DNA from 4 places in the Vibrio glycogenivorans genome. Region 1 is predicted to be linked to each of the others. Evidence: predicted binding sites of a transcription regulator. Region 1 holds the regulator's gene; each other region holds the start of a gene.
What was found. The regulator CRP, encoded in region 1, controls carbon source genes, mostly activating them, when cyclic AMP is high. The targets are predictions, from matches to a motif close to TGTGANNNNNNTCACA.
Positions count from the first base shown of each region.

Region 2: the regulator CRP is predicted to act here: its motif matches at 1,987-2,002, upstream of nagE (N-acetylglucosamine-specific PTS transporter subunit IIBC).
Region 3: the regulator CRP is predicted to act here: its motif matches at 3,296-3,311, upstream of ACSTTG_RS03575 (NupC/NupG family nucleoside CNT transporter).
Region 4: the regulator CRP is predicted to act here: its motif matches at 3,010-3,025, upstream of malT (HTH-type transcriptional regulator MalT).

Region 1 covers NZ_JBPVIS010000010.1:94,365-100,408, reverse strand. Annotated here, with positions in the region: gene ACSTTG_RS18515 (hydrolase) at 1-928, shown strand, start outside; gene ACSTTG_RS18510 (YheU family protein) at 1,013-1,222, shown strand; gene ACSTTG_RS18505 (phosphoribulokinase) at 1,302-2,171, shown strand; gene crp (cAMP-activated global transcriptional regulator CRP) at 2,408-3,040, shown strand; gene ACSTTG_RS18495 (DUF1338 domain-containing protein) at 3,125-3,928, opposite strand; gene astD (succinylglutamate-semialdehyde dehydrogenase) at 3,977-5,446, opposite strand; gene astA (arginine N-succinyltransferase) at 5,461-6,044, opposite strand, start outside.
Region 2 covers NZ_JBPVIS010000009.1:4,684-10,727, reverse strand. Annotated here, with positions in the region: gene nagC (DNA-binding transcriptional regulator NagC) at 1-498, opposite strand, end outside; gene nagA (N-acetylglucosamine-6-phosphate deacetylase) at 501-1,637, opposite strand; gene nagE (N-acetylglucosamine-specific PTS transporter subunit IIBC) at 2,121-3,608, shown strand; gene glnS (glutamine--tRNA ligase) at 3,819-5,489, shown strand; gene fcrX (ferric iron uptake transcriptional regulator FcrX) at 5,614-6,044, opposite strand, start outside.
Region 3 covers NZ_JBPVIS010000001.1:796,925-802,968, reverse strand. Annotated here, with positions in the region: gene ACSTTG_RS03595 (alanine/glycine:cation symporter family protein) at 1-1,370, shown strand, start outside; gene yaaA (peroxide stress protein YaaA) at 1,477-2,253, shown strand; gene ACSTTG_RS03585 (DUF5363 family protein) at 2,285-2,455, shown strand; gene ACSTTG_RS03580 (TatD family hydrolase) at 2,442-3,251, shown strand; gene ACSTTG_RS03575 (NupC/NupG family nucleoside CNT transporter) at 3,455-4,717, shown strand; gene ACSTTG_RS03570 (XapX domain-containing protein) at 5,124-5,294, shown strand; gene deoC (deoxyribose-phosphate aldolase) at 5,496-6,044, shown strand, end outside.
Region 4 covers NZ_JBPVIS010000018.1:11,543-17,586, forward strand. Annotated here, with positions in the region: gene malQ (4-alpha-glucanotransferase) at 1-77, opposite strand, end outside; gene ACSTTG_RS21955 (glycogen/starch/alpha-glucan phosphorylase) at 197-2,650, opposite strand; gene malT (HTH-type transcriptional regulator MalT) at 3,225-5,933, shown strand.

The sequences.
Region 1 (6,044 bases):
TTTACTACCACGGATGATCCGCAAAAAGGCGCTGTTTGAGCCGATCTGGCAGACGCTGACCACGCCAGACGGCGACTTCCTCGATCTCGCCTGGAGTGAGCAACCCGATACCGAAATGGCAAAAAGCAAGCCTATCTTCGTCCTATTCCATGGCCTTGAGGGGTGTTTTTACAGTCCCTATGCCAATGGCTTGATGAAAGCCTTTGCCGATGATGGCTGGCTGTCGGTGATGATGCATTTTCGTGGCTGCAGCGGCAAACCGAACCTGCAAGCCAGAGCGTATCACTCCGGCGAGACCGAAGATGCACGCTTGTTTCTTGAAACAGTCCGTCAGCAGTTTCCCACTAACCAACTGGTCGCGGTCGGGATCTCGCTTGGCGGTAACATGCTGGCCAATTATCTGGCGAAGTATCAAGACCAATCCTTGATTGACGCCGCGACCATTGTCTCAGCTCCTCTCGACCTCGCTGCCTGCTCTAATCGTATTGAGCAAGGCTTTTCTCGTGTTTATCGCAACTACCTTCTCGGCTCACTCAAGCGTAACGCCCTGCATAAGCACCACCTTATCAAGGGCGAGTTAAAAGTCACTTACCAGAGCATTAAGCGAGTCACGCGCCTGCAAGACTTTGATGACTTGATCACCGCCCCTCTGCATGGGTTCAAAGATGCCGAAGATTATTATCAGCAATGCTCTGGTATCAATCATCTCAAGGCGATCACCATCCCGACCTTGATCATCCACGCCAAAGATGATCCGTTTATGACCGATGAAGTGATCCCGAAATTTATCCTGCCTAGCAACATCGATTATCGGCTGTTTGAGCACGGCGGTCATGTCGGCTTTCTCAGCGGCAGCTTGCTAAAACCGACATTTTGGCTGGAAGAGGCACTGCCTGCCTATTACGAATGCCTAGCAAAAACGGCATAATAGCGGCCACTGAGCCCAAGTTTTCTCTCATCACACATAGGGAAGCTTGGGCAATATTAATGATCAGCAACAAGAGAGGTCGTCATGATCATTCCGTGGCAAGAGATAGAGACAGAGACTCTAGATAACCTAGTGCGTGAGTTTGTGTTACGTGAAGGCACCGATTACGGTGCGCAGGAGATAAGCCTAGATCACAAGGTCGAGCAGGTAAAAGATCAGCTCCGTAACGGCCAAGCGGTGATCGTGTTTTCAGAGCTACATAACACCGTCGATATCCAAGTTCGAAAATTCTAATCCCGCTTCTCGCCATTTAACCATGGGTACGCTAAGGTTAGTTTCTCAAAAGATATAACTACTTAAGACAGGGAATGTCATGTCAGCTAAGCATCCGATTATCGCGGTGACCGGCTCCTCGGGCGCCGGGACGACCACCACGTCAGAAGCCTTTCGCAAGATGTTCAACATGATGGACGTTAAGCCTGCATGGGTCGAAGGCGACAGCTTTCACCGCTTTACCCGCCCAGAGATGGATGTTGAAATCCGCAAAGCGCGCGAACAAGGCAAACACATCAGCTACTTTGGCCCACAAGCCAACGACTTTCCGGCTTTGGAGCAGTTTTTTCGTCGTTATGGCGAGGAGGGACAAGGTGAGGTTAGGCGCTACCTACATACCTTTGATGAGGCGGTACCTTACAACCAGATGCCAGGCACGTTTACCCCTTGGCAGCAGCTCGCCGATGACACCGATGTACTCTTCTATGAGGGGTTGCACGGCGGTGTGGTCGATGGTGAGGTCAACGTCTCCAAGCACGTCGACTTTTTGATTGGCATGGTACCGATCGTCAACCTTGAGTGGATCCAGAAGTTTGTCCGTGACACCCGTGACCGTGGCCACTCGCGAGAGGCGGTGACGGACTCTATCGTGCGCTCGATGGACGATTACCTCAACTACATCACGCCGCAGTTTTCACGCACTCATATTAACTTCCAGCGTGTACCCACGGTCGATACCTCAAACCCACTTAACGCTAAGGGCATCCCGAGCCTTGATGAGAGCTTTGTCGTCATCCGTCTGCGCGGATTCAAGAATGTCGACTTCCCTTATTTATTGGCGATGATTGATGGCTCATTTATGTCGCGGCACAACACCCTCGTCGTGCCGGGAGGTAAGATGAGTTTTGCGATGGAATTGATCGTGCGCCCTATCCTGCAGCAACTGATCGAAACTGGGAAAATAGGATAACTGTGGCCATTCACCATACTGACTTCTCAGTACGTGATCAGGTGCACAAAATATGGGTAAATTTCGGTCAACTTACCCCATCAAAATCAAGAAATCGTCGCCGAAAAACGGTACTATCTCGTATGAATTACAAGATAGCTTGCAGCATGTGTCGTGAGCACTTATGCTACTATCCTAGTCAAGGCTTAGCGCAATATGGATAGCAGCAAGCATACCCTGCAGAGGAAGATATATTTATGGTTCTAGGTAAACCTCAAACCGACCCAACGTTAGAATGGTTCTTGTCACACTGTCATATTCATAAGTACCCATCAAAGAGCACGCTGATTCACGCTGGTGAAAAAGCAGAAACTTTGTACTACATCGTAAAAGGCTCTGTAGCGGTACTTATCAAAGATGAAGAAGGTAAGGAGATGATCCTTTCTTACCTTAACCAAGGTGATTTCATCGGTGAACTTGGTCTCTTCGAAGAAGATCAAGAGCGTACTGCTTGGGTACGTGCTAAATCACCATGTGAAGTTGCGGAGATCTCGTTTAAGAAATTCCGCCAGCTAATTCAAGTCAACCCAGATATCCTAATGCGCCTTTCTGCGCAGATGGCAAGCCGCCTTCAGGTGACAAGCCAAAAAGTAGGTGATCTGGCCTTCCTTGACGTAACTGGCCGCATTGCACAGACGCTACTTAACCTAGCGAAACAACCTGATGCAATGACTCACCCAGACGGCATGCAGATCAAGATCACTCGTCAAGAGATTGGTCAGATTGTTGGCTGTTCTCGTGAGACGGTAGGTCGCATCCTGAAGATGCTAGAAGAGCAGAACCTGATTTCTGCCCACGGTAAGACTATCGTGGTTTACGGTACGCGCTAAGCTAACCGCTGTAAAACCTTTAACACCAAGCCACCTCGGCTTGGTGTTTTTTATGCCCTTGCCAATCCCCCAGCAAGGGCATAGTTATTGATCGGTACTCTCAAAAATCTTATCTGCCGATGCGGCGACAAAGCCGGAATAAAGCCCACCACTCACGGTTGGGTAACGCTTAGCAAACTCGTAAAACCCTCCGGGTATCTCGAACTCTCCATCATCAAACGCCACCACGACTTTATCAGCCATGGTTGACGACTGCTCAAGCAACACATCCGGTGAGCCTTTCACCTCACCACCAGCTTGGTTGATGATAAATCCCGCTTCGACTAGATGCTGATTGACCTCACTCACCTCACCAAAGCGCTTGAGCTGGTTAACACTGACCGTAAAGTGATTGGCGCCATAACCGTGTGCCGCCAACCAAGCCGCATATTCACTTTCCTGTGCCAACTGCTGATAGTCACGGTAACTGAGCGACCATAATCGCCCCGCACAAAGGAACTCTGCACCCTTTAGTTTATCCACTTCGATCTGCGCGATTAACTTGGCCACAATCGCTTGCAGGGACTCGGAGCACTCTTGCACCTTGAGTTCACTGATAAACACCTTAGGCAGAGTTGGGTCTGGGTGCTCATAGTGCTTGGCGAACAGCTTCTTAGCGCTAAACAGATAGTCACCGCCGGGCTCATAACCCAGAGCCAAAAACGGCCTGGCCAGCGTCTCAAGACTAACCGGGTCAAGATCAAACGTTCTCAGTGCTATATGGTCGTTAATAAGTGGTGCGTCTTCTTCAAGCAACTGATGAATACGAGCCGCTGAGGGGCACAGGCGAGCCGTGTAGTCGCGCCATAGCCACTCAAACAGTGCGGTAACACGATTTTCAGGATGCATATAACCTCCTATCACCGATATCAAATAAGAATGCGCCGCACCAAGCTCTTAGCCTAAATCATCAAGATAAATACCTGGACTGAGCGTTGCAGGCAGCACTGGCTCATCGCCCTCCATCGAGGCCATCGGGTAAGCGCAGTAATCCGCGGCATAATAGGCACTCGGGCGTAAGTTACCCGATGCGCCGGGACCGCCAAACGGCGCGTCACCACTGGCACCAGTGAGGGGGCGATTACGATTCACGATCCCAGCGCGGATGTGGTCAATAAAGTAGTCCCACTCACCATCATCGGTTGAAATCAATCCCGCCGATAGGCCATAGCGAGTCTGATTAGCGATCGCCACAGCGCGCTCTAAATTATCGTAGCGGATCACCTGTAGCAGTGGCCCAAAGTACTCCTCATCGGGCAGCGCACCAATCGCGGTCACATCGATAATACCGGGAGAGACAAATGCATAGCCCAAGGACTTAGCCTGCAGCAGTGACTGTCCCCCCATGGATATCAGTTTATCGTGCTGCTCAAGGATCCGCTCGGCGGCTTGCGAGGAAATTTGTGGCCCCAAAAACGGAGCCGGATCATCGAACGGTGACCCTATAATCAGCTTGCTTGTCGCCTTAACAACCGCCTCGAGCAACTCATCGCCGCGGTCGCCATACGGCACAATCAATCGACGCGCACAGGTACATCTCTGTCCTGCACTCAGAAAAGCCGACTGCAGTATCGTGTACACACTCGATGACAGCTCACCAAACTGACTTGAAACCACCAACGGATTATTTCCCCCCATCTCAAGTGCCAACATTTTCTCCGGCTGACCTGCAAACTGGCGATGCAATAAGTGTCCCGTATCCGCACTGCCAGTAAACAGCACGCCATCAATTCCTTGTGCTTGCGCGAGAGCAACCCCAATGCCTTTGCCCCCTTGCACTAGGTTAATCACCCCGGCGGGTAATCCTGCCTCCTGCCACAGTTGCATCACGACCTCAGCGCTTTTCGGTGTCAGTTCCGAGGGTTTAAACACCACAGTATTACCCGCTAAAAGCGCAGGGACGATGTGCCCATTTGGTAGGTGTGCAGGGAAGTTATAAGGGCCAAATACCGCCATGACCCCATGCGGGCGGTGACGAAGCACAACTTGACTGCCATTGGCTTCTCGTTGATGTTGCCCAGTCCGCGCTTGGTAGGCCTGAATAGAAATGGCCACCTTGCCCACCATGGCGGCGACCTCAGTGCGCGTCTCCCACAACGGTTTGCCAGTTTCCTCAGCGATCACACTGGCGATGCGCTCACTGTCAGCGCGGACCCGATCCGCAAAGCGCGTCAAGATGGCTTCACGCTCAGGCAGGGTGGTTTTTTTCCACGTAAAAAATGCTTGTCGTGCCGCTATCACAGCCAAGTCGACTTGCTCAGCTGAGGCGCTGTGGCCGCGCCAAATAACCTCATCACTGTACGGCGCAGTAGAGACCAGTTCATCGCCATCCCCACTTACCCACGAACCTGCAATCCAATGTGTCATCGGCGACTCCTTGTTTATTGTGCGTGCATGCGAACCTTATCGCCCTCCAAAACGCGCAGGGCGTCAGCGACTTGCGCGGTGAGGATCACTCGGCCTTCATCAGCATCGAACGCCGCCTTAGCCGCTGTAGCGCGAAAATCGCTAAAGCTAGTATTGGCAATCAAATAGTCTTGTGAACTACTATGCTCGGCAATATGCACCGTGGCTTTAAAAGAGTTACGCACGGTTTGGATGTGTTGTACATCGCACTCCACCGTCGGTCCCGCGTCGAAAATATCGACATAATTGCGACAGGTAAACCCCTCTTTCTCCAGCAGGCATAGCGCGGGGCGAGTATCATCGTGTACCTGGCCAATGACGGCTTGCGCCTCTTTACTTAACAGATTGATGTAAATAGGGAGCTTGGGCATCAGGTCGGCAATAAACCCCTTCTTACCAATCCCAGTCAGGTAATCCGCCAGGGTAAAATCAATCGAAAAGAAGTGCTCTTGCAGCCATTGCCAAAACGGCGAATTACCCTCGTGATCGGACACGCCGCGCATCTCGGCAAAGATGGTGTTAGAAAAGCGCTGCGGATGCTCAGCCATCATTAGAAAGC
Region 2 (6,044 bases), on a different contig from region 1:
GGGCATGTACTCAACCACCCCGCTCTCGGGGTTGACCAACCCTGGCAGGATGACACCGATGGCGATCAGCTGTTCAATATGCGCCGCGTACTCGGCGATAAAGTGACGGATAAAACCGATCACGCCGTCCATCATTTCGTCTTGCTCAGTGTAATAGAACTCATGGTGCGTATCGGCGAGCAGGGCACCACCGAGATCAAACAAACTCAGGTGAACGTAATCTCGGCCAATACGGACCGCAATTGAGTGGAAATGAGCGACTTCTGTTTGTAGAGAGATGGCTCTTCGCCCACCAGTCGAGGCTTGCTGTGCGACCTCTTTGATCAAGCCCCGCTCGATCAGCTGGCGCGTGATTTTAGTGACGCTGGCTGGTGCAAGTTGACTGATTTCAGCCACTTGGATACGAGAGATCGGGCCTTGTTGGTCAATCAGCCGATACACTGCGGCGCTATTAAGCTGTTTTACTAAGTCTACGTTACCTATCTGTGCGCCATTCATGCTCATATTTGCTCGTATTTTCCATTAACTATATTGGCTTGGATACAAAAGTGGTCATCAAACACGGTCAAATTAGCCACCATGCCCTGCTTGATTTGACCAAGCTGGTTGTCGACATTGATTGCTCGAGCGGGATAGAGTGTGGCCATGCGCAGAGCCTCGTCTAGCGCAATACCAACCCGCTCAACCGTGTTTTTCACCGCTTCTATCATAGTGAGGGCCGAGCCCCCGAGTGTGCCATTCTCATCCACACACATACCATCTCGGTAATATACTTTCTTGCCGACAAAAATAAAGTGATCCATCTCTGTGCCTGCAGGAGCTGTGGCGTCGGTCACTAATACCAACTTGTCAGTCTTGATTTTGTGCGCGATGCGTATGTTGGCATAATCGACATGGAAGCCATCCGCTATCACACCCGCATAGACCTCTGGCGAGTCATAGATGGCACCGACCACACCTGGCTCACGACCGGTCATTGGTGTCATGGCGTTGAAAAGATGAGTAGCGAAGGAAATACCGTTAGCAAAACTGTCCATCGCCTCGCGATAGGTGGCGTTGGTATGGCCTATCGCGACAACGATACCTGCCTGATTTAGGCGCTTAATATGCTCAGCGTTATTGTGTTCGGGCGCGAGGGTGACCTTACGTACTATATCGGCGTTATCGCAGATGTAATCGATCATCGCGTCGTTAGAGGGGCGAATAAAGTCAACATTATGAATGCCTTTCTTGGCCACATTCAGATACGGCCCCTCGAGATGCAAACCAAGGGAGTGATTTTGATGCTGATTGTGGTAATCTCGCGCGGCAGCGACGGCTTGGCGCATGTCCTGATCTGACGAGGTGATCAGCGTCGGCAGGAAACTGGTGCAGCCTGATTTGAGATTGGCTTGGTGCATGATGTGCAGCGTCTCAGGGGTGATTTGATCATTGAACATCACCCCACCACAGCCATTAAGTTGTAAGTCGATAAAGCCGGGGCTGAGGTTCGCACCGTCGAGGTCGACACAAGGCGTGTCGGCTGGTATGTCGTATTGTAAGCATAGCCCTGCGATGCGATCCCCCTCGACAAGCACTGCGTGGTGGGTCAAGACGTCAGTACCCGTGAAGATTTTACAGTTGGTGAGCGCGTACATGAGTAAATCCTTTGTTTAATCAGCGAGTGAGCGAGGGACGTTGGCAAGTGCAGACTGCTTTAGATTGGTATTAGCAGATGGTTATCAGCGATAAAGCAACTTTACTCACGCAACAAATTATGTCTGTTAGCCAGCGAGGCGCCTAAGCGCTATCGGGCAGTGTATAGGTTTTGCTAAGATCATCAAACGTAATCTTAGCTTAATTCATCTATGCCTATATTATTCAGTGGTTTAATAATAGATGCCATCTGACTATATTGACTACTATACGCAAAACTTTGCGTTAATTTGCATCTTAAAATAAGTTTTATGATCTGGCTAGCAGAAACCCGATATTTCACCTTTTACAGGTGATTGTGATCACATTTGGCACGGTTTTAATTTGCGGAGCGAATTTATCGCCGTAAACTGAAATGGACTAAATTGAGCGACTAAAAAAAGTCCTTCAAACGGAATACGATAATTTGACAGGGGGAACAGACGGTGAACATTCTCGGATATTTTCAAAAGGTAGGTAAGGCACTGATGGTGCCAGTGGCAACCCTGCCTGCAGCGGCGATACTTATGGGTATCGGTTATTGGATTGATCCTCAGGGTTGGGGGGCGAACAGCGCTTTGGCCGCCTTTTTGATTAAGGCGGGCGCCGCGATCATCGACAATATGTCGGTATTGTTTGCTGTCGGTGTGGCGTATGGAATGTCAAAAGACAAAGACGGCGCGGCGGCGCTGGCGGGCTTTGTTGGTTTCTTGGTTGTGACGACCTTGCTCTCTCCTGGAGCGGTTGCTCAGATCCAGGGCATTGACCCATCACAAGTACCAGCGGCGTTCTCTAAGATTGAGAACCAGTTTGTCGGTATCCTGGTTGGTATTATCTCCGCCGAGATTTACAACCGCTTTTCTACTGTCGAGTTACACAAAGCCCTGGCCTTCTTCTCTGGTAAGCGCTTGGTGCCTATCCTGACCTCTTTCGCTGGTATTCTGATAGCGTTCGTTTTGATGTACGTCTGGCCAACGATTTACGGCGGTTTGGTTAACTTTGGTGAATCGATCCAGAGCATGGGCTCAGTGGGGGCGGGTATCTATGCCTTCTTTAACCGCTTGTTGATCCCAGTTGGTCTGCACCACGCATTGAACTCGGTATTCTGGTTTGACGTAGCGGGTATTAATGACATCCCTAACTTCCTTGGCGGTGCAAAATCTCTTGCCGAAGGCACGGCGGTTGTCGGTGTGACCGGTATGTATCAGGCTGGCTTCTTCCCGATTATGATGTTTGGTTTGCCGGGCGCAGCGCTGGCCATCTACCACACATCAAAGGCGGAGAATAAAAACAAAGTTGCCTCTATTATGTTAGCGGCGGGTTTTGCTTCCTTCTTTACTGGTGTTACTGAGCCGCTTGAGTTCTCATTTATGTTCCTTGCGCCAGTGCTTTATGTTCTGCACGCATTGCTCACCGGCGTGTCGGTGTTTATCGCCGCCTCAATGCAGTGGATTGCCGGTTTTGGTTTCTCGGCCGGTTTGGTGGATATGGTGCTATCAACGCGTAACCCTCTTGCGGTCAATTGGTATATGTTGATTATCCAAGGCCTAGTGTTCTTTGGTGTCTACTATGCAGTGTTCCGTACTGTAATCTTGAAGTTTGGTCTAAAGACGCCTGGACGTGAAGATGAAGAGGACTCTGCCGAGACGGGTTCTGAAAATGCCTCTGAGCTTGCAAAGCAATACCTCAAGGCACTGGGTGGTCATCAAAACGTACAGGGCATTGATGCGTGTATTACCCGTCTGCGCTTGACCATCAAAGATACCAGCGTGATTAATGAGAAGACACTCAAAGATCTGGGTGCGATGGGCGTGGTGAAATTAGGTGCCAACAACGTTCAGGTTATCTTGGGCCCCCTAGCTGAGATTGTCGCCGGTGAAATGAAGAACATTCCGGTTGATGAAGACCTGTCGGTAGTGCCTCTGCCACAGTAATCTGTGAGTTTCCTTTTAGCGATGGGCCCCTTTAGGGGCTCATTTTGTTTTTGAAGCGGCATTCTGAGGTTACTCGGGTATGCGTTGAAACTACATCTTAGGGTTACTTGGGTATATTAGGTTGTGTTTGGCTGCAGAATCATGGATTATTAGCAGATACGCCCTGAGAAAGGGGCTTGAGAAGATAATTAAAAGATTGAGGTACTCTTGATGAGTGAAACTGAAACTCGTCCATCGAATTTCATTCGCCAAATCATTGATAAAGATCTGGCCGACGGAACACATAATCATGTTCATACGCGTTTCCCACCGGAGCCAAACGGCTACCTGCACATTGGTCACGCGAAATCGATTTGCTTGAATTTCGGAATTGCTCAGGACTACCAAGGTCAGTGTAACCTTCGCTTTGATGATACCAACCCAGAAAAAGAAGACGTGGAATACGTTGAGTCGATCAAAAACGACGTGAGCTGGTTGGGCTTTGATTGGTCGGGCGACATCTGTTACTCATCAAACTACTTTGACAAGCTCTACGGTTACGCGGTTGAGCTGATCGAAAAGGGTCTGGCTTATGTTGAAGAGCTAACGCCAGATGAGATCCGCGAATATCGTGGTACGCTGACTGCACCGGGTAAGCCAAGTCCTTATCGCGATCGCAGCGTTGAAGAGAACCTTGCGCTATTTGAAAAGATGCGTGATGGCGGCTTCGAGGAAGGTAAGGCGTGTCTACGTGCCAAGATCGACATGGGCTCATCGTTCATGGTGATGCGCGATCCAGTGCTTTACCGCGTTCGCTTTGCTCACCACCACCAAACGGGTGATAAGTGGTGTATCTACCCAATGTACGACTTCACGCACTGTATCTCAGATGCGCTGGAAGGTATCACTCACTCACTGTGTACGCTTGAGTTCCAAGACAACCGTCGTCTATACGACTGGGTATTGGAAAACATCACGATCGACTGCCAGCCGCGTCAATACGAGTTCAGCCGCCTGAACCTTGAATACACGGTTATGTCGAAGCGTAAGCTGAGCCAGTTGGTCACCGAGAACCTGGTATCAGGCTGGGATGATCCGCGTATGCCGACCATTTCTGGTCTGCGTCGCCGTGGCTTTACCGCTGCGTCAATTCGTGAGTTCTGTAAGCGTATTGGCGTGACCAAGCAAGAGAATATGATTGAGTTTGGCTCGCTTGAGTCTTGTATTCGTGATGATCTTAACGAGAACGCGCCACGTGCAATGGCGGTGTTGGACCCAATTAAGATCGTTATTGAGAACTACGACCAAGGTAAAGTGGAAGAGCTGACGGTAGCCAATCACCCGAACAAGCCTGAAATGGGTGAGCGCACTGTGCCGTTCACACGTGAGGTGTGGATTGAGCGCGATGACTTCCGCGAAGAAGCCAACAAAAAGTACAAGCGCTTGGTGCTAGGCAAAGAAGTTCGCCTACGTGGAGCTTACGTGATCAAGGCTGAGCGCATTGAAAAAGATGAGCAGGGCAACATCACGACGATTTTCTGTAGCTATGATGCTGACACGCTAGGTAAAAACCCAGCCGATGGTCGTAAGGTGAAAGGTGTGATCCACTGGGTATCGGCAGACAAGGCCCTACCTGCTGAGATCCGTCTCTACGATCGCCTGTTTACCGTTGCAAACCCAGCCGCGGCAGATAACTTTGCTGAGACGATTAACCCAGAGTCACTGGTGAAGGTAAATGGTTTTGTCGAGCCAAGCCTAGCAACTGCTGCCGCTGAAGCGGGCTTCCAGTTTGAGCGTACCGGTTACTTCTGCGTTGATTCTAAGGACTCGACTCCAGAGTCATTGGTATTCAACCGCACGGTTGGCCTGCGTGATACTTGGGCTAAGATCGAGTCGAAGTAAGCTTTAAGCTACTCTGTTGAATAGAAGGTCAGCCTAGCGCTGACCTTTTTCTTTTCACCTAGTAATGAAAACTAAGGTAATAAAAAACCAGCCACAGAGGCTGGTTACTTTAAGAAGCGTGAGCTTACTTCTTTTTATGTGCGTCAGGATTGGTTTTACACGCACCATCAACGCTTTTGCCGTAGAGATATAGACTGTGGTTTGTCAGAGTCATACCGTAGCTTTGCGCGATCTCATTTTGGCGCTGCTCTATAACCTCGTCAGAGAACTCTATTACAGTACCACAGTCGAGGCATACTAAGTGATCATGGTGATGTTGAGTCGCGAGTTCAAACACTGACTTACCGCCCTCAAAGTGGTGACGAGTCACTATGCCCGCGTCATCAAATTGGTTCAAAACTCGATAGACGGTCGCAAGACCAATCTCTTCACCAAGATCAATGAGCTTTTTATACAAATCTTCAGCACTGATATGCTGACAATCTGGTTGTTGGAGTAGTTCTAAAATCTTTAACCTTGGTAAGGTGACTTTAAGGCCAGCGTCCTTTAAGGCTT
Region 3 (6,044 bases), on a different contig from region 1:
GTGTCGGTATCTACTTTACCGTTCGTCTGGGCTTTATTCAGTTCCGCCATTTCCGCCATATGTTCTCGGTGCTGCGCAATAGTCGCAAGGCCGATAAAGCGGGCATCTCTTCCTTCCAAGCTCTGTGTACCAGTCTTGCAGCACGTGTTGGTACAGGAAACATGGCCGGTGTGGCCGTGGCGTTGACCGTCGGTGGTCCTGGCGCAATCTTCTGGATGTGGTTGATTGCCATGCTGGGTATGGCGACCTCGTTCGCAGAGAGCACTCTGGCGCAGCTATACAAAACCAAAGATGAAGACGGTAACTACCGTGGTGGCCCGGCTTACTACATGGAGAAGGGCCTTGGCATGCGCTGGATGGGCGTGCTGTTCTCTGTCTTCCTGATCATCGCCTTTGGCTTGGTGTTTAACGCCGTTCAAGCTAACTCTATCGCCAGCGCGATGAACACCGCCTTTGGTTGGGATCAAGCTTACGTTGGTGTTGGTGTGGTCGTTCTATCTGCGGTAGTGATCTTTGGTGGTATCAAGCGTATTGCGCGCACAGCTGAGCTTATCGTGCCGTTGATGGCGCTGCTCTACTTGTTGCTGGCACTGTTCATTATGCTGACTAACCTAGACAAGCTGCCTGCCGTCTTGTCGTTGATCATTAAGAGCGCGTTCGGTCTGCAAGAGGCAGCCGCGGGTGGCCTAGGCTATGCCATTGCTCAAGCGATGATTAATGGTATCAAGCGTGGTCTGTTCTCGAATGAAGCAGGTATGGGCTCTGCGCCAAACGCAGCCGCTTCTGCAACGCCTTATCCGCCGCATCCTGCATCTCAAGGTTATGTTCAGATGCTTGGCGTGTTTATGGACACTATCGTGATCTGTTCAGCGACAGTGGCGATCATCTTGATGTCGGGCGAGTACTTAGGCACTGAAACAGCGGTTACGGGTATTGAGCTAACTCAGCGCGCAGTGAGCTCGCAAGTAGGTGACTGGGGCGCGGTGTTTGTCGCGGTAGCGATCTTCTTTTTCGCCTTTACCTCGATCATTGCCAACTACTCATACGCTGAGACGAACCTGATCTTCCTAGAGCATAACCACAAAGGTGGCCTAGGTCTGTTCCGTCTTGTGGTGCTTGGCATGGTCATGTTTGGTGCAGTGGCTTCACTGCCTGTGGTATGGGCGCTAGCCGATGTCTCTATGGGCTTGATGGCGATTGTTAACCTGGTGGCCATCCTATTGCTTTCAGGTATCGTGGTGAAACTGGCTAAAGACTACAACCGCCAGTTGTCTGAGGGTAAAGTGCCAACCTTTGATGCTAATGACTTCCCTGAGCTGCAGTCTCAGCTTGAAGAGGGCATCTGGGATAACAAACAGCCAAAGCAGTAAGCGATAGCTGTTGCCGATTGAAATGATTGAGAAAGCCATGCAGACAACGCATGGCTTTTTTTATAGTCTATTGGGATAAGAAAAAAGATTATAAGGAAGTGTTGTTATGCTTATCGTTGTTTCTCCAGCTAAAACGCTCGATTATGAGTCGCCACTAGCGACGGAGCGCTATACTCAACCTGAATTGATTGAGCACTCTGCTGAGCTGATCGAAGAGTGTCGTAAACTGACGCCGGCCGATGTCAGTGCGCTGATGAAGGTCAGTGACAAGATTGCAGGCCTCAACGTAGCGCGCTTTGAGCAGTGGAGCGAGAGCTTCACCCGAGACAATTCGCGCCAAGCGATCTTAGCCTTTAAAGGCGATGTCTATACTGGTTTAGAGGCGCAAACATTGGATGAGGCAGGGTTTGATTATGCCCAGCGTCACCTGCGTATGCTGTCAGGCTTGTATGGTCTACTCAAACCACTGGACTTGATGCAGCCTTATCGCTTAGAGATGGGCACCAAGCTTGCCAATGGTCGCGGGAGCAACCTGTATCAGTTTTGGGGTGAGATCATCACCAATAAGCTTAATCAGGCGGTTGCTGAGCAAGGGGATGACATCTTGGTTAACTTGGCTTCAAACGAATACTTTAAAGCGGTTAAGCCAAAACAACTGGCAGCGAAAGTGATCACGCCCGTGTTCAAAGACTGCAAAAATGGTCAGTACAAGGTGATCAGTTTTTACGCCAAAAAGGCGCGCGGCATGATGGCGCGTTATATCATCGACCATCAGGTGAACACTATCGAGGCGCTGAAGAACTTTGATGTTGCCGGCTACTATTTCGAGGCAGCAGAATCCACCGACACCGAGTTGGTGTTTAAGCGCGAAGAGCAACAATAGATGTAACAGCCAGCGGTCAAGGAGGCGATGTATGTGGAATCGGTTTAAGCAATGGTTAGCGCGTGGTATTGCACGCTACGATGTGTGGTGCCAATCACTCGGTCTCACGCCAGAGAATAAACGCAGTTGCGTTCCGTACCGCCGCGATCCTGCCTTAGATCCCAAAACGACCGGTACATCTAAGTCCAATGACGGTCAATAACAATCAGATTGAGGGAGCCAGTCTCCCTCTTTTCGACACCCATTGTCACTTTGACTTTGCGGTGTTCGAGGCGCAGTTTGACGAGCACCTTGCCCGCGCTCAACAACAAGGGGTGCAGAAAATCATGCTGCCCGCGATTGGACCGCAAAACTGGCAGCGACTCGATTCACTCAGCCAACGCCACGGTGCGATACACTGGGCGCTCGGCTATCATCCAAATTTTCTCACCACAAAACCTCTCAATCTCACCCCATCTCTTTCCAAGGCTTTCGACCAAGCAAAGCAAAAACCACTCGCAATAGGAGAATGTGGCTTAGATGGTTTGACCGATATTGATGCGCAAGTGCAACAAGAGGTACTGCAATCTCATCTCGATATTGCTAACGAGCTTGAGATGCCGGTGATCTTGCACTGCAGGAAGGCACATAACGAGCTTTTACGCACCTTGAAGCATACTCCGGTCAAAGCGGGTGGAGTGCTGCATGGCTATTCTGGCAGCTATGAGTTGGCGATGCGTTTTGTTGATAAAGGGATAAAAATTGGTGTCGGGGGTGTGATCACTTATCCGCGAGCAAACAAAACTCGCAATGCAATCAGTGCCTTGCCAAACGATTGCTTAGTGCTCGAGACCGATGCCCCTGACATGCCCCTGAATGGATTTCAGGGAAAACCTAATCACCCCAAGCGTTTGCCGCTGATCCTCAACACAGTTTGTGATCTAAAGCAAACGGATACGCAAACGATTGCCTCACAGTTTTGGCAAAACTCTCTAGAATTGTTTTCAATTTGTGAATAGTCTCGAAATTTTCTGTGTTTTAGAACTGCTCAATTAAACTTGGGTGTGATCTGTGTCACATATTTAGTTGTGCGTGTCATGAATACCCTAAAAAAGTGTGAGGGTGGCATTACTTTCTACCTAAAGTGATGAGTATAATTGCGCCGCTTTTGAGCTTCACTATCTAATCGCCTAACAAATAACCTATGAGGAAGTCATAAACTATGAGCGTGTTTATGAGCCTGGTTGGTATGGCTGTGCTACTTGGTATCGCCCTTGCACTGTCAAGCAACCGCAAAAAAATTAATCTACGAACTGTTGGTGGTGCATTCGCTATCCAATTTCTGATCGGTGCCTTCGTACTTTACGTCCCTTGGGGTCGTGAACTACTTGCTGGTTTCTCAGCAGGTGTACAAAACGTAATCGACTACGGTAAAGACGGTACTGGTTTCCTATTTGGTAGCCTAGTTAACTTCTCTGTTGACGGTATCGGCTTCATCTTTGCGTTCCAAGTACTGCCAACACTAATTTTCTTCTCTGCACTTATCTCAGTACTTTACTACGTAGGTATCATGCAGTGGGTCATCAAGGTTCTTGGTGGCGGTCTGCAAAAAGCACTAGGCACGTCTCGCGCCGAGTCTATGTCTGCAGCAGCAAACATCTTTGTTGGTCAAACTGAAGCTCCTCTAGTTGTACGTCCATTCGTACCTCGCATGACTCAATCTGAGCTATTCGCGGTAATGTGTGGCGGTCTAGCTTCTGTTGCTGGTGGTGTACTAGCGGGTTACGCATCTATGGGTGTGCCTCTAGAGTACCTAGTAGCAGCATCATTCATGGCAGCACCAGGTGGTCTACTGTTCGCTAAGATCATCATGCCTGAAACTGAGACGCCAAACGACGACCTAGACTCTGACATCGACGGCGGCGACGACAAGCCAGCTAACGTTATCGATGCAGCGGCAAGCGGCGCGTCTGTTGGTCTACAACTGGCTCTAAACGTTGGTGCAATGCTACTAGCATTCATCGGCCTAATTGCTCTTGTTAACGGCGTACTTGGCGGCGTTGGCGGTTGGTTCGGTATGCCTGAACTGACTCTAGAACTTCTTCTAGGTTGGATCTTCTCGCCTCTAGCGTTCCTAATCGGTGTGCCATGGGATGAAGCCGTACTAGCGGGTTCTTTCATTGGTCAAAAACTGGTTGTGAACGAATTCGTTGCTTACCTAAACTTCGTACCATTCGTGGGTGAAGGCGCTCAAATTGTTGAAGCGACAGGTCAAGTAATGAGTGAGAAGACAGCTGCAATCATCGCATTTGCACTATGTGGTTTTGCGAACCTTTCTTCTATCGCAATCCTACTAGGTGGTCTAGGTGGTCTAGCGCCAAACCGTCGTCACGACATCGCTCGTATGGGTGTTAAAGCCGTGGCAGCAGGTACGCTATCTAACCTAATGGCAGCAACTATTGCTGGTCTATTCCTATCTTTCTAATCGCTTAGAAGATCTGTATAGACGTTAAAAAATCGCCCCGCAGCACTTCCATGCTGCGGGGCTTTTTTAGGTGCGAGGAGCGGGTTTCACTGCGTTCCGAGGAGCGAGGAGACCCAGCGTGTGATACGCCCCTCGCTCACCTTGGCGTAGGGCTGAGCCTGTACCGGCTCTTTTACAGGTGCTAGGTGCGAGTCTCACTGCGTTCCGAGGTGCGAGGAGATCCAGCGCGTGATGTACTCCTCGTACCCCGTAGGGCAAAGCCCGTACCCGCTCCTCGCCCCTATATTTAAGGCAAACGTTTAGCCTGAAATTTTTTGAGATACAAACCGTTTGCTTTTTTCATTTGGCTACAGGGCCGCGACAAATATCTATACTCTGAGTATCGATAAACAAACAGGTAACACACATGAACGAAGTTCTCCTTGCCACCGTCGCGGGCTTTGCGGTTGGAATGCTCTTTACTGCCATTAAACTGCCAATCCCAGCGCCGCCGGTTTTATCTGGTGTGATGGGCATCGTTGGCGTCTATCTTGGCGGCCTCTCATACCAGTGGATTGTTGAGCGATTTTTTAGCTAAACAAACCAGAGATAGCGATGGGGTGTTCTTACCGCACGAGAGAAAAGTAAACGTGCCCCTAGCGGTGAAAAGGAAATCAATTGCTCAAGCGAGCGCTTGAGCAAGTCTTCAAGGAACCAAGTCCGTTCATCATTAGCAGCCAAGTTGTGCATCAGGAGTGCGCTTGGCTGAGATAATTTTGAATATTGATCGGAGATAGAAATGAGCGATTTAAAAACAGCAGCACTGCGTGCATTAAAACTAATGGATTTGACCACACTGAATGACGATGACACCGACGCTAAGGTGATTCAGTTGTGTCATGATGCAAAATCAGCAGTAGGCAACACTGCAGCAATCTGCATCTACCCTCGCTTTATTCCTATTGCGAAGAAAACTCTGCGCGAACAAGGCACGCCAGACGTTCGCATTGCCACAGTCACTAACTTCCCACACGGTAATGATGATATTGAGATTGCCGTGGCTGAGACCAAAGCCGCCGTTGCTTATGGCGCCGATGAGGTTGACGTCGTGTTCCCATACCGCGCGCTGATCGCAGGCAATGAAGAAGTCGGCTTTGAGCTAGTAAAACAGTGTAAGGCGGCTTGTGGTGATGTGCTGCTGAAAGTGATCATCGAAACGGGTGAGCTGAAAGAAGAGGCGCTCATCAAAAAAGCCTCACAAATCTGCATTGAGGCGGGTGCTGACTTTATCAAGACCTCTACCGGTAAAGTGGCAGTCAATGCAACCCCAGAGTTCGCGCGCATGATG
Region 4 (6,044 bases), on a different contig from region 1:
TCGCCCCATGCACTGACGTAGCTATCGGCTAAACGCGCCATTTCAGCGACTTGTTTTAATACACTTTGTTCTTTCATCGCTCTCTCCGAAGGACTGCAGACCTTCTTCCTGTAGGGTTTGACCAAGGTTGGTCGAAAATTGTTGCAAGTTATAGAGCCAAGGCGTTTCCGCCTTGGCTATCAATATCATTAAGAAATTAGCGCTTAACCGCTTCTAGTTTCCAAATGTTGTTCACGTAGTCACGGATTGAACGGTCTGAGCTGAACTTACCGACTAGCGCCGTGTTCAAGATAGCTTTCTTCGCCCAACCAGCTTGGTCGCGGTACTGCGCGTCCATCGCTTCGTGCGCTTTCACGTAAGAAGCAAAGTCAGCAAGACATAGGTATGGGTCACCACCGTCTAGCAGGCTGTCGTACGTGGCACGTAGTAGACCTGGTTGACCTGGAGTGAACTCATCGCCTAGTAGTAGGTCTAGCGACGCTTTCAGTAGTGGGTCTGCGTGGTAGTAATCAAATGGGTTGTAACCGGCTGCTTTCACGCGGTTAACGCCATCTACGTCTAGACCGAAGATGTAGATGTTCTCATCACCCACTTCTTCACGGATCTCAACGTTCGCGCCGTCCATCGTACCGATAGTCAGTGCACCGTTAAGTGCCATCTTCATGTTACCCGTACCTGAAGCTTCTTTACCCGCCATTGAGATTTGCTGAGACACGTCCGCTGCTGGGATGATGATCTCCGCCATGCTCACGCGGTAGTCAGGAATGAAGACTACTTTCAGCTTGCCGCCTAGACGTGGGTCGTTGTTCACCTTCTCAGCAACCTTGTTGATAGCGAAGATGATCTCTTTCGCTAGGTGGTAACCTGGTGCTGCTTTCGCTGCGAAGAACACAACGCGAGGGACCATGTCGAACGTTGGGTCGTTCAGTAGACGGTGGTACAGAGACAGTACGTGGATAAGGTCTAGGTGCTGACGCTTGTACTCGTGTAGACGCTTGATTTGCACGTCAAAGATAGCGTTAGTGTCTAGCTCGATGCCCATGTTGTCAGCAACCCAATCAGCCAGACGCTGTTTGTTTTGCTTCTTCACGGCCATGTACTCTTTCTGGAACTTAGCGTCTTCTGCAAACTCAGCAATCGCCTCTAGCTGCTCAAGTTTTGCAGGCCACTCAGTACCAATTTTCTCTGAGATAAGTGCAGACAGACCTGGGTTACAGAACTTCAACCAACGACGTGGCGTGACACCGTTTGTCACGTTGTGTAGACGCGTTGGGTACATCGCGTGGAACTCTGGGAATAGGTCTTTCTTAACCAATTCTGAGTGCAGTGCTGCTACGCCGTTGACTGCGTAAGAGCCGATCACACATAGGTTCGCCATGCGCACCATGCGGTGGAAACCTTCTTGGATGATCGATAGCTTCTGCTGCTTCTCAACATCGCCAGGCCACATTGCACGAACTTCTTTTAGGAAGCGGTGGTTGATCTCGTAAATGATCTCCATGTGACGAGGAAGTAGACGCTGGATCAGTGACTCAGACCAAGTCTCTAGTGCTTCTGGCAGTAGAGTGTGGTTGGTGTAAGCGAACGTGTTCGAGCTGATTTCCCACGCCTCTTCCCAGCATAGGCCTTTCTCATCGATAAGGATGCGCATAAGCTCTGGGATAGCAATCGTTGGGTGCGTATCGTTAAGCTGGATAGTCTCTTGCTTAGGCAGGTCTTGTAGCGTGAAACCCGCTGCTTCGTGACGACGTAGGATATCGCGTACCGATGCCGCAGAGTGGAAGTACTGCTGCATTAGACGCAGTGTTTTACCTTTCTCGTGGTTGTCGTTCGGGTAAAGAACTTTAGTGATGTTACCCGCATCGATCAGCGCGTGCTGCGCTTCGAAGTAGTCACCGTTGTTAAAGCTCTCTAGTGAGAATGGGGCAATCGCCTGACATTCCCAAAGACGCAGTGGGTAAACTGTGTCTGACTCGTAACCGACAATTGGTAGATCCCATGGCATCGCTTTTACGGTCATGCCCGGTACCCATTTACGTACTTCTTTGCCATCTTGGTTGACAACCTCAACGCGGCCAAAGAAACCGATCTCTTGCGCCAGCTCTGGACGAGCGACTTCCCAAGGGTAGCCCTCAACACAACGCCATGCATCAGGCGCTTCTTGTTGACGACCGTCTTCGAATGACTGTTTGAATAGACCGTACTCGTAGTGCAGACCGTAACCCACTGTTGGGTACTCTTGCGCTGCACAAGAATCCATGAAACAAGCCGCTAGACGACCTAGACCACCGTTACCCAGTGATGGGTCACGCTCTTCTTCTAGAAGGTCAGTTAGGTTTTGACCTAGCTCTTCCATGGCTTCCGTGATTTCTTCGTAAAGACCCATGCTGATCAGGTTGTTACCTGTCAAACGACCAATCAGGAACTCTAGAGATAGGTAGTTCACGCTTTTTGCGTTCTTGATCTTTGGATCTTGCTCAGTTTGTAGCAAGTCAAAAGTAGTTAGCTCAGCTAGCGCACGACCCATTGCTAGGTACCATGCACGTGGCGAAGCAGTTTCTACTGTCGTTGCGTAAGTTGCTGAAAGGTGTTTTTTAACGTCAGCTTGAAATGCAGCTTTATCGAAGTTTTGTTGTTGAGTAGGTTTCATTACAGAAATCTCACTTATTTGGTTTTAATCCATCTACCGCATATCGTGCATTCTCCCCTTGAGCAAAACATCCTCCCGTTAGAGGCGGAGGATAGGAGGAGAATACAGGGCGTAGAGCCTATTACTCTGTCAATAAAGTGATCCGAATCGCACTAGGGCCACTTTTTGCCAATTTTGTGTTGAGACTGATCACACTGGTGTTCAATTAATCATCAATTTGTTTTCACAACAGAAAAATCGGCGACAAAGTGGTGAAGGCTAAAATTCCAACCTTGATCACAAACATTCCTATTGCTGGCTTATTGAACTATCAAAGCAGTGCAACCAATTTCAAATATAGAGATCAATACTGCACAATCTGTGACCAATAGCTCAATTTTGGGGCGTAGATAGCGTTATAAGAGGGATTGATGCAAAAACGCGGGCTAGATCAATATGCCGCTTAACCGTAATTAAGTACCATGTCATTACGCTGGTCTAATCACATTTTTCGCAAAAAGAAAAGTGATTGATTAAAAACAAAAAAATAGAGACATCGACAAAACGATGCGCAAATACTTAGGGTAAGAACACGATGTGGATTCCATCAAAACTAACTCGTCCGGGCCGCCTGCACAATGCGATTGCCCGCCCAAGAGTTCTCGACTTACTGCAAGGTGCGAACTGCTACAAACTCGTCCTGTTTCGTTCTCCTGCCGGGTATGGCAAAACCACGATGGCGGCACAATGGCTCGCCGATAAGCATAATGTCGGCTGGTATAGCGTCGATGAGAGCGACAACGACCCGTTTCGATTCATCAACTATTTTCTTCAAGCGCTGAACAAGGCCACCCATAACTGCTGTCCAAACGCACAAAAGCTGGCGGAAAAGCGCCAGTTCTCCTCGCTACACTCGCTATTTGGTGAGGTCTTCACTGAGTTGAGTAACTTTGGCGAGGAGTGCTATGTGGTTATCGACGATTATCATCTGATCAATGACGATGAGATCCATGAATCGATGCGCTTTTTCCTCAAACACATGCCGGATAACCTCACCCTAGTGGTGACCAGCCGCGCTGCGCCGCCACTTGGCACCGCTAACCTGCGTGTGCGTGACCTAATGATTGAGATTGGCAATGAGCTGCTAGCGTTTGATACCGAAGAGACAACGCGTTTCTTTAATCAACGTGTGGATGACGGTATCGATGATATGACCGCCACCAATCTGTGTACTTATGTTGAAGGTTGGCCATCTGCATTGCAGTTGATTGCCCTTCAAGCCCAGCATCAGCAGCGCACGCTGGCCCAAACCGCTGAGTCGGTCTCGCAATTTAATCACGCCCACCTATGGGATTACTTGATTGAAGAGGTGTTTGACCTGCTTGATCAAGAGACGCGTCAGTTCTTGCTTGAGTGTTCTGTCCTGGATCACTTCAACGATACCTTGGTCTGCACGCTGACCAAGCGCGAGGATGCGCTGAGTATGCTTGAGTCGCTTAACCGCTATGGCCTATTTGTTTACCCACTTGAGGGTGAGCAGAACTGGTATCGCTTCCATAACCTATTTGCGGAATTCCTTGCCCACGAGCGTCTGGCGCGTATTCCGCAAAAAGAGAGCGAATTGCACCGCGCAGCAGCGCAAGCTTGGCTGGAACAGGCGATGCCGCATCGCGCTCTGAGCCACGCACTGATCTCCAATGACACTGACCTAATGGCGACCATTTTGCGCGAGCACGGCTGGAAGATGTTTAACCAGGGCGAGTTGGAGTCGCTTGAGAAAGCCATCAACTCGCTCTCTGCTGAGCAGCTCTACACCGTGCCGAAACTGTGTATGCTACAGGCTTGGGTTGAGCAGAGCCTAAATGGCTACAACAATGTTGGTCAGCTGGTGGCCAAAGCCTCTGAGCAGATGGAGCACTATAACGTTACTCTCTCCACCAAAGAGCAGGGTGAACTCAACGCGCTGAAAGCTCAGGTAGCGATTAACCACAATGAGCCGGAGAAAGCCCTTGAGCTGGCCGAGCTGGCCCTTAGCCAGCTTGACCACACGGTGTATCGCAGCCGCATAGTTGCCACTTCTGTCGTTGGCGAGGTTAATCACGTTACCGGTCAGCTTAGCCGCGCACTGCCGATGATGCAGCAAACCGAGAAGCTCGCGCGTCAATACCAGGTGTATCACCAAGCCCTGTGGGCGATGCTTCAGCAAAGTGAGATCTTGATTGCTCAAGGTTATGTGCAAGCCGCTTACGAAGTGCAAGACAATGCGTTCAAACTAATTGAGGAGCACCAGCTACACCAAGTACCAATGCATGAGTTCCTTCTACGCCTGCGTGCTCAACTCCTTTGGTGCTGGAACCGCCTCGACGAGGCTGAGGTCTGCGCCTATAAGGGATTAGAAGTACTCGGCAAAGAGTCGGATAACCGTAACCTGCACTCCTACTCTATGCTGGCGCGGATTGCGATTGGTCGCGGAGAGCTGGACAAAGCTGCTAAATTCATCAAGCAAATTGAACATTTGATGAATCAGTCGACCTACCACGTTGACTGGACTGCTAACGCATCTCTATCGCTACTACTGTTCTGGCAAGCACGCGGGGATAACGCGGCAATTGAAAAATGGCTTGAGACGACTACGCGCCCGACTGAGGCGTACAACCACTTTACCCAACTTCAGTGGCGTAATATCGTGCGCGCGCATATCAACCTGGGTCAGTTTGGTCAGGCGAAAGAGACCCTGACCTTCTTGCAGCAGCAGGCGGACGAACATCAGCTTGTGACCGACATCAATCGCAACCTGATCATCGAAACCATCCTACTCGCGTGTCGTGGTGATGATGAGCAGGCCAAAGAGAGTCTTAAGTACGCCCTTGAGATGACCAATCAAACCGGTATCTTGGGCAACTTCCTGGTAGACGGTAATAAGATTGGTCATCTGCTAGAGAAACTCACCCATAAGGCAGAGCTTGGCGATCTTGAGCGTCACCGCGCGCAGCAGTTGATGAAAGACATCTCAACCACGCAGCGCAGCCGCTCAGTGCACTTTGACGAGGAGTTTGTTGAGAAGCTGGTCAATCACCCGAATATTCCGGAATTAGTCCGTACCAGCCCGCTGACGCAGCGTGAATGGCAGGTGCTTGGTCTTATCTATTCAGGCTTTAGTAACGAGCAGATTGCTCAGGAGCTGGATGTCGCGGGGACAACGATCAAAACCCACATTCGTAACTTGTACCAAAAGCTCAACATCGCCAATCGTAAAGAGGCGATCCGCACCGCAGAGAATCTGCTTCAGTTGATGGGTTACTAAGTCCACCTCCTCCCCTACCCCAGCATGCTAGGGGCGGGGAGCGAGTACGCTGCGCTACGAGGAACGAGGAGTTTGGAGTTCAATGAAATTAAGTCGATAAAAAACACTTAT